DNA from 3 places in the Actinopolymorpha sp. B17G11 genome. Region 1 is predicted to be linked to each of the others. Evidence: riboswitches for the same ligand, from Rfam matches in the RefSeq annotation. Region 1 holds a riboswitch; each other region holds the start of a gene.

What was found. Region 1 has a riboswitch for S-adenosylmethionine ahead of ABN028_RS01920 (GNAT family N-acetyltransferase). Riboswitches for the same ligand answer to the same signal wherever they lie in the genome.
Region 2: it holds a riboswitch for S-adenosylmethionine, as region 1 does, so the genes downstream of both, ABN028_RS07390 (aminotransferase class V-fold PLP-dependent enzyme) here and ABN028_RS01920 (GNAT family N-acetyltransferase) in region 1, are expected to answer to the same signal.
Region 3: it holds a riboswitch for S-adenosylmethionine, as region 1 does, so the genes downstream of both, thrC (threonine synthase) here and ABN028_RS01920 (GNAT family N-acetyltransferase) in region 1, are expected to answer to the same signal.

What each region holds. Positions count from the first base shown of each region.
Region 1 is NZ_JBEFTW010000001.1:443,067-446,335, reverse strand. Features, by position in the region: gene ABN028_RS01935 (dihydrofolate reductase family protein) at 1-173, opposite strand, end outside; gene ABN028_RS01930 (SRPBCC family protein) at 173-679, opposite strand; gene ABN028_RS01925 (ArsR/SmtB family transcription factor) at 683-1,039, opposite strand; gene ABN028_RS01920 (GNAT family N-acetyltransferase) at 1,181-1,804, opposite strand; SAM riboswitch class I at 1,812-1,900, opposite strand; gene ABN028_RS01915 (dihydrofolate reductase family protein) at 2,053-2,667, shown strand; gene ABN028_RS01910 (GntR family transcriptional regulator) at 2,710-3,269, opposite strand, start outside.
Region 2 is NZ_JBEFTW010000005.1:29,223-32,491, reverse strand. Features, by position in the region: gene ABN028_RS07395 (TrpB-like pyridoxal phosphate-dependent enzyme) at 1-1,271, opposite strand, end outside; SAM riboswitch class IV at 1,583-1,709, shown strand; gene ABN028_RS07390 (aminotransferase class V-fold PLP-dependent enzyme) at 1,749-3,218, shown strand.
Region 3 is NZ_JBEFTW010000001.1:52,333-55,601, forward strand. Features, by position in the region: gene ABN028_RS00240 (LysR family transcriptional regulator) at 1-895, shown strand, start outside; partial or broken gene ABN028_RS00245 (IS1380 family transposase) at 914-1,172, opposite strand; SAM riboswitch class I at 1,530-1,706, shown strand; gene thrC (threonine synthase) at 1,720-3,003, shown strand; gene ABN028_RS00255 (MoaD/ThiS family protein) at 3,000-3,269, shown strand, end outside.

The sequences.
Region 1 (3,269 bases):
TCGCGCCCTTCCTCGCCGCCCCCGCCGAGCTTCAGGTTCTCCCGGAAGAACCGCAGTGGGAAGACCCACCGCTGCAGTTCCACCCACTGCTGCCCCATCAAGTCCCCGAGGGACTCGGGCGCGATGAAACCGTCCAGCGACATCGACACGCTGAAGAACACCTTCCCGGCCATCAGTCCTCCGCTCCCAACCGAGTGATCTCGGTGACGTAGGCCGCCAGCTTGCTCAGGGTCTGCTGGCCGGCTTCGATCGCGTGGTACTTCTCGACCGCCTCGTCGCGCAGTTCTTTGGTGGGGAACACCGTGCGCATCTCGATCCGGGTCGCCGCACCGTCGGGCTCGAACGTCAGGACCGACTCGAAGGCGTTCGGGTCGCCGCGGGACTCACCGTGCAGCAGCGCGATCCGTTCCGGCGGGGCGATCTCGGTCCAGGAGATCCACTCGGTGTAGTCCGTCCCGTCCGGCCCGTGCATCACGAAGTCCCACTCCCCGCCGACGCCGAACTCGAACGACCGCGTGGTCGTGGTGAACCCCTCCGGCCCCCACCACCGCGACAGGTGCCGCACCTCGGTGAACGCCTCGAACACCAGCTCCCGCGGGGCGTCGATGACCCGGGAGATCACGATCTCCCGGTCAGCCGTCGCGGACTGCGCCGGCCCTCCTCGTCCCGTCGCGCTCATCAGCTACTCCTCCTGCCCTGCCTGCTCTAGACGGGCCTGCTTCAGGTCCTGCACGTACGCGTCCAGCCGGTCGAAGCTCTCGCTCCAGAAGCGCTCGAACCCACCGGTCCACTCGTGGACCGGTCGCAGCCCGCGGGCGTCAAGGCCGTACAGGCGCTGCTTGCCTGCCTTGCGGTCCCGCACCAGCCCGACCTCCCGGAGCACCCGCAGGTGTTTGGACGCGCGCGGCTGGGTCATCCCCAACTCCCGGGCCAACTCGGTCACCGGCCGCTCACCCGCCCGCAGCAGCACCAGGATCTCCCGGCGCCGCGGCTCGGCGATCGCGTTGAAGACGTCCGACGTCGTCGCGGCTCGTGCCATGTCCGCCATCATATGCCCATATCGGCATGCGTCAAGTCGTGAGGAATCAGGCGGCAGCGAGATCCAGCGTGTATCCGGGAAATCCCTCGCAGAGAGGGGTCACGCCGTACTCCGCATAGACGTCGAGGCTCGCCTCAGGCCCTATCGAATGCTCAGGCCCTCGATCCGCGCGCCGAGTGCCGACTTGACGGACGGCCATTCGGTCGCGACGACAGAGAACATGGCCGAGTCGCGCAACGCCCCCGCCTCCCCAGGCGCCCACGAGGCCGACCAACTGCGCAACACCCCCTCGAAGCGCGCCCCGAGGCCGTCGATCGCCCGGCGCGAACGTTCGTTGCGGGCGTCCGTCTTGAGGTCGACACGGGCCACCCCCAACGTCTCGAACGCATACGTGAAGAGCAGCAGCTTTGCCTCGGCATTGATCCCCGTGCCCTGCGCCGACGCCGCAAGCCAGGTCCAGCCGATTTCGATGGCGCGCAGGTCCTGCCGGTCCGGCCACGTTCGCGGGTTCCAGAGGGCTGTGCAACCCACGGCCATACCGTCCCGCTGCCGGACCTGCGCGAAGGGCGTGAGTCCCTCGCTCCTGCGAGCGAACTGGGTCGCCAGGTACTCCTTCACCCCGGCGGCACGGGGAACCACGGTGAAGCCGTAGGTGCGGCGATCTTCCTCCGCGGCCCGCGCCAGATCCGACGCGTGAGCCATCGCCAGTGGCTCCAGCCGAACGAACGATCCATGGAGTACGGGCACATCGAGCCATGCGCTCATGAGTGCCTCCTCATCGTTCCTGGCATTGGCACCTTGCCGTAGGGCAGGTTGCCGGACCGTCATTGGGCCAGGTCCCTCGGATCCTCTGGATGAACCTCGGTGAGGGGATCATGCCTCGGCGTAGGACGGCGGTCAACGTCGGCCGCCACCGAACCGGCGAACTGCCGCGAACACCGATGAATCCGCGCCACGATCGTGGTCTGCACCTGCGTCACCCGCGGAATCGGCGGTTCGGCAAACGAATGAGGATGACTGAGGAGGTCCCGATCATGGGCAAAGTGATCGTGGGGGCCACGGTGTCCGTTGACGGGTTCATCGCGGACGAGAACGACAATGTGGGCCCACTGTTCGAGTGGTACGGAAACGGCGACGTGGCGACAACCATGGGAGATCCGGACCGGGTTTTCCATGTGAGCGCCGCCAGCGCCGAGTACATTCGTTCGACCTCGGGCAATGTTCGCGCGGCGGTGATCGGTCGGCACCTGTTCGACATCACGAACGGATGGCACGGCGTACCCGCGGCAGGCGATCACGTCTTCGTGGTGACTCACCAGCCGCCCACCAACTGGGGGTTCCCCGACGCGCCGTTCACGTTCGTCACCGATGGTGTGCCCAGCGCCATCGCGCAGGCACAGGCCTACGCCGGCGACGGCGACGTGTCGGTGACCTCGGGCGACATCGGGCGCCAGGCTCTCGAGGCCGGTCTGGTCGACGAGGTCCACCTCAGCGTGGCACCGGTCATTCTCGGCAGTGGGAAGCGCTTCTTCGGATCCTCCTCCCTGCCCCAACAACTGCTGGAGAACCCGCGGACCATCGAGGGGGATCGCGCCCTGCACCTCATCTACGCCGTCCGCCCGTCCTGACAGGCCGACGAACGCCTGCTGTCGCGGGGTTCTTCCCAGCCTTCACCTGGTCGGATCGACAAGGGTGAACGGTACGACCGACCTGAGCGGCACGTCGTCGCCGCCCAGCTGGGCGTGGAGAAGGTCGACGGCGCGGCGGCCCATCTCCTGCTGGTCCTGCTTGATGTAGACGAAGGTGCCGGCATCAGTCGGCGATTCCAGTGAGTCGAAGCAGGCGATCATCCGACGGTCGGGATCCCATTCACCCGCGTGCTCGAGAACCTGTCGCAGCAGGACGGCGATGTTGTACTCGCAGGCCACGAAGCCGGTGATGCCTGGTTCGCGTTTGAGGAAAGCGCGCAGAGCCTCGCGGTCGGCGCTCGCCACGTCCGCTGACCGCGACCCCGGCAGTGTGCTGTGGAATTCGGTGAAACAGCGTTCGGCGTCTGGTGGATGTCCGCGCTCACGCAGGACGTCACGGTATCCCTGCATCCGTTCCTCGATGCTGGAGGTGTTCTCGACCGGTGGGGACAGGAAGGCGACCTGCTCGTGTCCCTGGTCGAGCACGCGAGAGGTGAGGGCACGAGCCGCGGCTGCGTTGTCGGTGAAGACCGAGCATGCCG
Region 2 (3,269 bases), on a different contig from region 1:
TAGGCCGCGAGATCCAGGTGACCGTGCCCGCACAGTGCGGTGAGGATGACCTTCTCCTCGCCAGACTCCTTGCAGCGCAGGGCTTCGTCGATGCACGCGGCGAGGGCGTGGGTGGGCTCCGGCGCCGGCACGATCCCTTCCGTACGCGCGAACTGCACACCCGCCTCGAAGCACTCCCGCTGCGTCTTCGCCACCGCCTCGATCAAACCCAGCTCGTAGATATGGGAGAGCAGCGGCGACATGCCGTGGTAGCGCAGCCCACCGGCGTGGATCGGGTCGGGGATGAAGTCGTGGCCCAGCGTGTGCATCTTCATCAAGGGCGTCATGCCTGCCGTGTCACCGAAGTCGTACGCATAGACCCCCTTCGTCAGCGACGGGCAGCTCGCCGGCTCCACGGCGCGGATCGTGACGTCGAGCCGACCCGCCAGCTTCTCGCGGAGGAAGGGGAACGCGAGCCCGCCGAAGTTCGAGCCGCCGCCGGTGCAGCCGATGAGGACGTCCGGTGTCAACCCCACCTTGCCGAACTGCGCGACCACCTCCTCGCCGATGATCGTCTGGTGCAGCAGCACGTGGTTGAGGACGCTGCCGAGGGAGTAGTTGGTGTCGGCGTTCGTCGCCGCGACCTCGACCGCCTCCGAGATCGCGATGCCGAGCGACCCGGGCGAGTCGGGATCCTTCTCCAGCACGGCGCGCCCGGCCGCGGTCAGGTCCGACGGCGACGGGTGGATGGTGCCGCCGAACGTCTCGATCATGATCTTGCGGTACGGCTTCTGGTCGTACGACGCGCGCACCTGCCAGACCTCGCAGGCCAGGTCGTACTGCGAGCAGGCGAACGCCAGCGCCGTGCCCCACTGGCCCGCGCCTGTCTCGGTCGTCAACCTGCGTACGCCCGCCTTGGCGTTGTAGTACGCCTGGGGCACGGCGGTGTTCGGCTTGTGGGACCCGGCGGGTGAGCCGCCTTCGTACTTGTAGAAGATCTTGGCCGGCGTGCCGAGCGCCTTCTCCAGGCGATGGGCGCGGTAGAGCGGCGACGGCCGCCACAGCCGGTAGACGTCGAGGACCTCCTCGGGAATCTCGACGTACCGCTCGGTCGTCACCTCCTGCAGGATGAGGTCCATCGGGAAGAGCGGGGCGAGGTCGTCCGGGCCAACCGGCTGGTGGGTGCCCGGGTGCAGGACCGGCGGCGGTGGGCTCGGCAGGTCAGCGAGCACGTTGTACCAGGCTCGTGGCAGCTCGGACTCGTCGAGAACAATCTTCGTCGGTGCAGGCATGCCGGTCACGGTAGCCGGGCCGCGTCGATGGGCGGAACCCCGAAGCCGTGGGTACGCCCGGTCGGTTCACCGGACGGTCAGGATGCGGACCCGCCCGAGCGAGCCCGCGGCGGTCAGTTCGACGACCCCGATCGGTCGATCGCCAGGCTGCGGATGTGGGCCTCCGACGGCTGGTCACGACCTTCGGCAAAGAGGACGTACGACTATGGGCTGCCGGAGGTCGAGCTGCAGGCTGCCCGCATATTGGTACGCGCGTCCATTATTTGATACATCGAGGCGAGTTGCTCCTGCCACCGGTTAACGTGTGTCGCGGTCATGAGTGCCAGCAAGGGCGCCAAGCCCTGAGAGCCCCGGCTTGCTGGCCGGCAACCCTCCAACCGCGGTGGGGTGCCCCGGGTGAGGACCAGGTGGTGCCGCCCGGCACCACAAGCGCGGGACCCGCGGCCCACAGGGTCCCCGAGACCTTGTGAGGTACGCATGACACCAGTCGACACCGCGCCTGCGCCCTGTGCGCCGTTCGCCCCCAGCGCCACCACACTGCCGCTGAGCCCCACCCCACTGTCGTTCACCGCCACCTCGCCGCCGCCTAACGCCGCTCCACCCTCGCCGAACGCCGTTCCACGTGGCTCAGAAGCCGGCCTCCAGCCGCTCCTCCCGGTGGTCGGTGCCGACCTGCAGGTGCCGGTCGTCAGCGGCCAGCAGGTGCCGTACGCCCAACTCGACTATGCAGCAAGCGCGCCCTGCCTGTCCGCCGTCGCGGCCCACCTGAACGGCGTTCTCCCGTTCTACGCGAGCGTGCACCGAGGGGCGGGATACGCCTCGCAGGTGAGTACGACGCTCTACGAGACCGCGCGGGCCAAGGTCGCCGCGTTCGTGGGTGCCCGCCCGGACGACGTGGTGGTCTTCACCCGCAACACGACAGATGCGCTCACCCTGCTCGCACACTGCGTACCCACCGGCGAAGCGGTCGTCCACCTCGACATCGAACATCACGCCAATCTGCTCCCGTGGCGGCATCGCGCGAGTGGGAAGACCCGCTGCGTCCTCGCCGGCACCACCCAGCGCGCCACCCTCATCAGCCTGCGCGCCGAACTCGCCGCCCGCCCGGCCGCACTGGTCGCGGTCACCGGCGCGTCCAACGTCACCGGCGAGCTGCTGCCGATCGCCGACATCGTGGACATCGCGCACGCTGCCGGGGCGCGGGTCGTCGTGGACGCCGCCCAACTCGCCCCGCACCGCCGGATCGACCTGGCGGCCAGCGGCGTGGACTACCTCGCGCTGTCGGGTCACAAGCTCTACGCACCGTTCGGAGCGGGTGTCCTCGTCGGACGTCGCGACTGGCTCGACGCTGCCCCGGCCTACCTTCCCGGTGGCGGCGCGGCGCGCGAGGTCGGCCTCACCCACACCGATTGGGCACCCGCGCCCGCCCGGCACGAGGGTGGTACGCCCAACGTGCTCGGCGCGGTGGCGCTCGGCTTTGCGTGCGACACCCTGGCCGGCCTCCCCGACGGTGCGCTCGAAACCCACGAGGAGACCCTTCGGGAACGCCTGACCGAGCGGCTGGCCAGCATTCCCGGCGTACGCCTGCACAGGATCTGGCGGGACAGCCCGAGCTCGATCGGGGTGGTGGCGTTCTCGGTGGACGACCTGCATCCGGGTCTCGTCGCGGCGTACGTCTCGGCCGAGCACGGCATCGGCATCCGGCATGGACGGTTCTGCGCTCACCCGCTGGTGTCCCGGCTGGGTGCGCCGGAGGGTGCGCTGCGGGCGAGCTTCGGCGTCGGGAGCACGGTGGCCGACGTCGACCGACTCGCCGATGCCGTGAGCGCGCTGGTCTCGTCGGGAACCTGCTGGTCGTACTCCGACAGCAGCGGTGCGTGGGCCCCGACGCCGGACCCGCGGCCCCGTCCGTCGTGGGCCCAGCCGGAAGCGGCGGTGATCCCATGAGTCCGTCCCTGACCACGCCGCTGCTCGAGACGTTCTGGATCGGCCGGCGCT
Region 3 (3,269 bases), 390 kb from region 1:
GCGCCAGCTGCGCGCCCTGTTGATGGTCGCGGATGAGCTGCATGTGGGTCGTGCGGCCGAGCGGCTCGGCGTCACCCAACCCTCGCTTAGCCGGCAGATCGCCGCCATGGAGAAGGACCTCGGTGTCCCTCTCTTTTCGCGTGCACGAAGGCGGTTCGTCCTGACTCCGGCTGGCGAGGTCGTGGTCGCCGGGGCCCGCGAGATCCTTGCCCGTAGCGACGAAGTCGTACGCGACGCCAAACGCGCGCACGCTGGCGAGGTTGGCTCCCTACGGCTGGGATTCGTCCAGTCGGCAACCTACGATGCGATTCCGCGACTCGTCAGTACCTTCCGTGCTGCATATCCGGACGTCGTCGTCAACGCCCGCACGATGACGACGTTGGAACAGAGCGTGGCCCTACGCAGCGGTCATCTCGATGTCGGCCTGCTCCGGCCCGTCATGGCGCTGCACGGGCTGACGAAGAAGGTGATCTCGCGCGACGCGCTCGTGGCAGCCCTGCCGGCGACCCACCGGCTCGTGGGATACGAACGTATTCCCCTCGCCGCACTGGCCGACGAGTCATTCGTGTTCTTCATCAGAGATTCCGGGCCGATCGTCCATGACACGATCATCGGTTACTGTCTGGCCGCAGGGTTCAGCCCGCGGATCGTGCAGGAGGCTCAGGTGCAGACCATCCCCGCACTCGTCGCCGCCGACCTGGGCGTCTCGCTTCTCATCTCTCCAACACCACCGCACGATGCGAGTCAGGTGGTCTACCGCCCGATCCAGGACGACCTTCCACTATGGGACATGGCGCTGGCCTGGTCGGCGAGCAACCAGTCGCCGACCTTGGCCAGATTCCTTGCCGTCGCCGAGAATGCCTCGTCAATGGCGACGGGCGACGCCAGCCGGTGAGACGTCCGATGAGCCAGCGATCGACACATCGGCGCCGGCGGGACCGCCGACAGCACCCAGGCCGCGTCCGTAAGAACGCCCAGTCCGCCCGGACCAGCGGCTTGGCGGCAGTCAGGCCACGGATGGTCTTCAGCGCGTCGCTGACCAGCCGCTTCGCGCCGCGTGGTGAGCCAGTCGAGCCCTTGCGCAGCCGCTGCGCCACGACCACCGGCGCGCCGGTCGCGGCAATCACCGTAGCCAGCAACGCATTCAGCCCGCGCACACAGGAAGAACCCCAACGTCGACGGCGTGTACGCCCGGTCGAAGACCCGAGGGACGCTTGCCGCCATGCCGCAACAGGTCCACGCCACTCTCATCCCACCCAATTCGTCGGTGGGTCCGGGCTTAGCGACCCTTGGCGACCTTCGCCGAATCGCCAGGCAAATGACCACGCTGGGTAGGCCCCCGGAACCCGACACATGCGTGGACGCATGGCGGGGGTCCTGTCGCCTACCCAGCGTGGTCATTTGCGGCTCCTCACGGCGCGGGACCGACCGCCACCGTCCCGATGGTGGACAACCGTCTCGAATACTGGTCCTGCCGGACGATCTCGGAGACGGGTCAGTTACGCTCGCCGACAACAACTCAACAAGGAATCTCATCCAGAGGGGCAGAGGGACCGGCCCGACGAAGCCCCGGCAACCGGCCGACCGCCGACGCGTGTGTCTCGCGTGCATCAGAGGCCCCGCGGCGGACACGGTGCCAAGTCCGGCTCACGACGACCCGACCAGGAGATCCCTGGGCCGGCTCGGACGCTTGAGGAAGATGAGGAAGGAAGGCCTCTCATGACGACCACGTACGCCGGCGCCGACACGACGGGCGCCGCGCAGACCCCCCGCCCCGGTGCGTTCGGCAACGCCACGAGTCTGCGATGTCGCGAGTGTGGCGCGACCACCGAACTCGGCGCGCAGTACGCCTGTACCGAATGCTTCGGCCCCCTCGAGGTGGCCTACGACTACCCGCAGATCACCCGCGACGACCTCGCCGCGGGGCCGGCCAACATCTGGCGCTACCAGGCGCTCCTGCCGGTGCCCACCGACGTCGCGTCGTTCCCCAACACGGAACCCGGCCTCACCCCGCTCGTCCGTGCCGACCGCCTGGCCGCCGCCCTCGGTGTCAGGACCCTGTGGATCAAGAACGACGCGGCCAACCCGACCCACTCGTTCAAGGATCGCGTGGTGGCGGTCGCACTCAGCGCGGCCCGCGAGCTGGGGTTCCAGGTGCTGGCGTGCCCGTCGACCGGCAACCTCGCCAATGCCGTCGCCGCGGCCGCTGCCCGGGCGGGCATCCGCAGCGTCGTCATGGTCCCGCACAACCTCGAACAGCAGAAGATCCTCACGACCGCCGTCTACGGCGGCACCCTGGTCGCTGTCGAAGGCACCTACGACGACGTCAACCGGCTCGCCAGCGAGATCGCCGGTGAGGAAGAGAGCTGGGCGTTCGTCAACGTCAACGTCCGGCCCTACTACGCCGAGGGTTCCAAGACGCTGGGCTTCGAGATCGCCGAACAGCTCGGTTGGCGGCTGCCCCAGCAGGTCGTCGTCCCGATCGCGTCCGGTGCGCAGCTGGTGAAGGTCGACAAGGGACTGCGGGAGTTCGTCGACCTCGGGCTGATCGAGGATGCGCCGTACAAGATCTTCGGCGCGCAGGCGACGGGTTGCGCGCCGGTGTCGGCGGCGTTCAAGGCGGGCCACGACGTGGTGGCGCCGGTACGTCCGGACACCATCGCCAAGTCGCTCGCGATCGGCAACCCTGCCGACGGACCGTACGTGCTCGATGTCTGCCGACGCACGGGCGGTGTCGTCGAGGACGTCAGTGACGACGAGGTGGTCGAGGGCATCGCGCTGCTCGCGCGCACGGAGGGGATCTTCGGCGAGACCGCCGGCGGCGTCACCGTCGCGACGCTGAGAAAGCTGATCGACACCGGGCAACTCGACCCTGACGCGGAGACCGTCATCATCAACTCCGGCGACGGACTGAAGACGCTGGACGCCATCGCCGGCAAGGTGGGACCTGCGGCAACCATCCGTCCGACGTACGACGCATTCACGAAGGCAGGGCTCGCATGAGCGTGAAGGTACGAGTTCCGACGATCCTGCGCACCTACACCGGCGGCGCTTCCGAGGTGGACGCGGACGGTGCCACGCTCGGCGAGGTGCTCGACTCCCTGGAGACGAAGTACCCCGGCATCCGCGCCCGGGTGCTCGACGACGCCGGGAAGCTGCGCCGGTTCGTCAACGTCTATGTCGGCGAGGAGGACGTGCGCTTCGCTTCCGGCCTGGAAACCCCCACACCGGAAGGCGTTCAGGTCTCGGTGATCCCCGCCGTCGCCGGC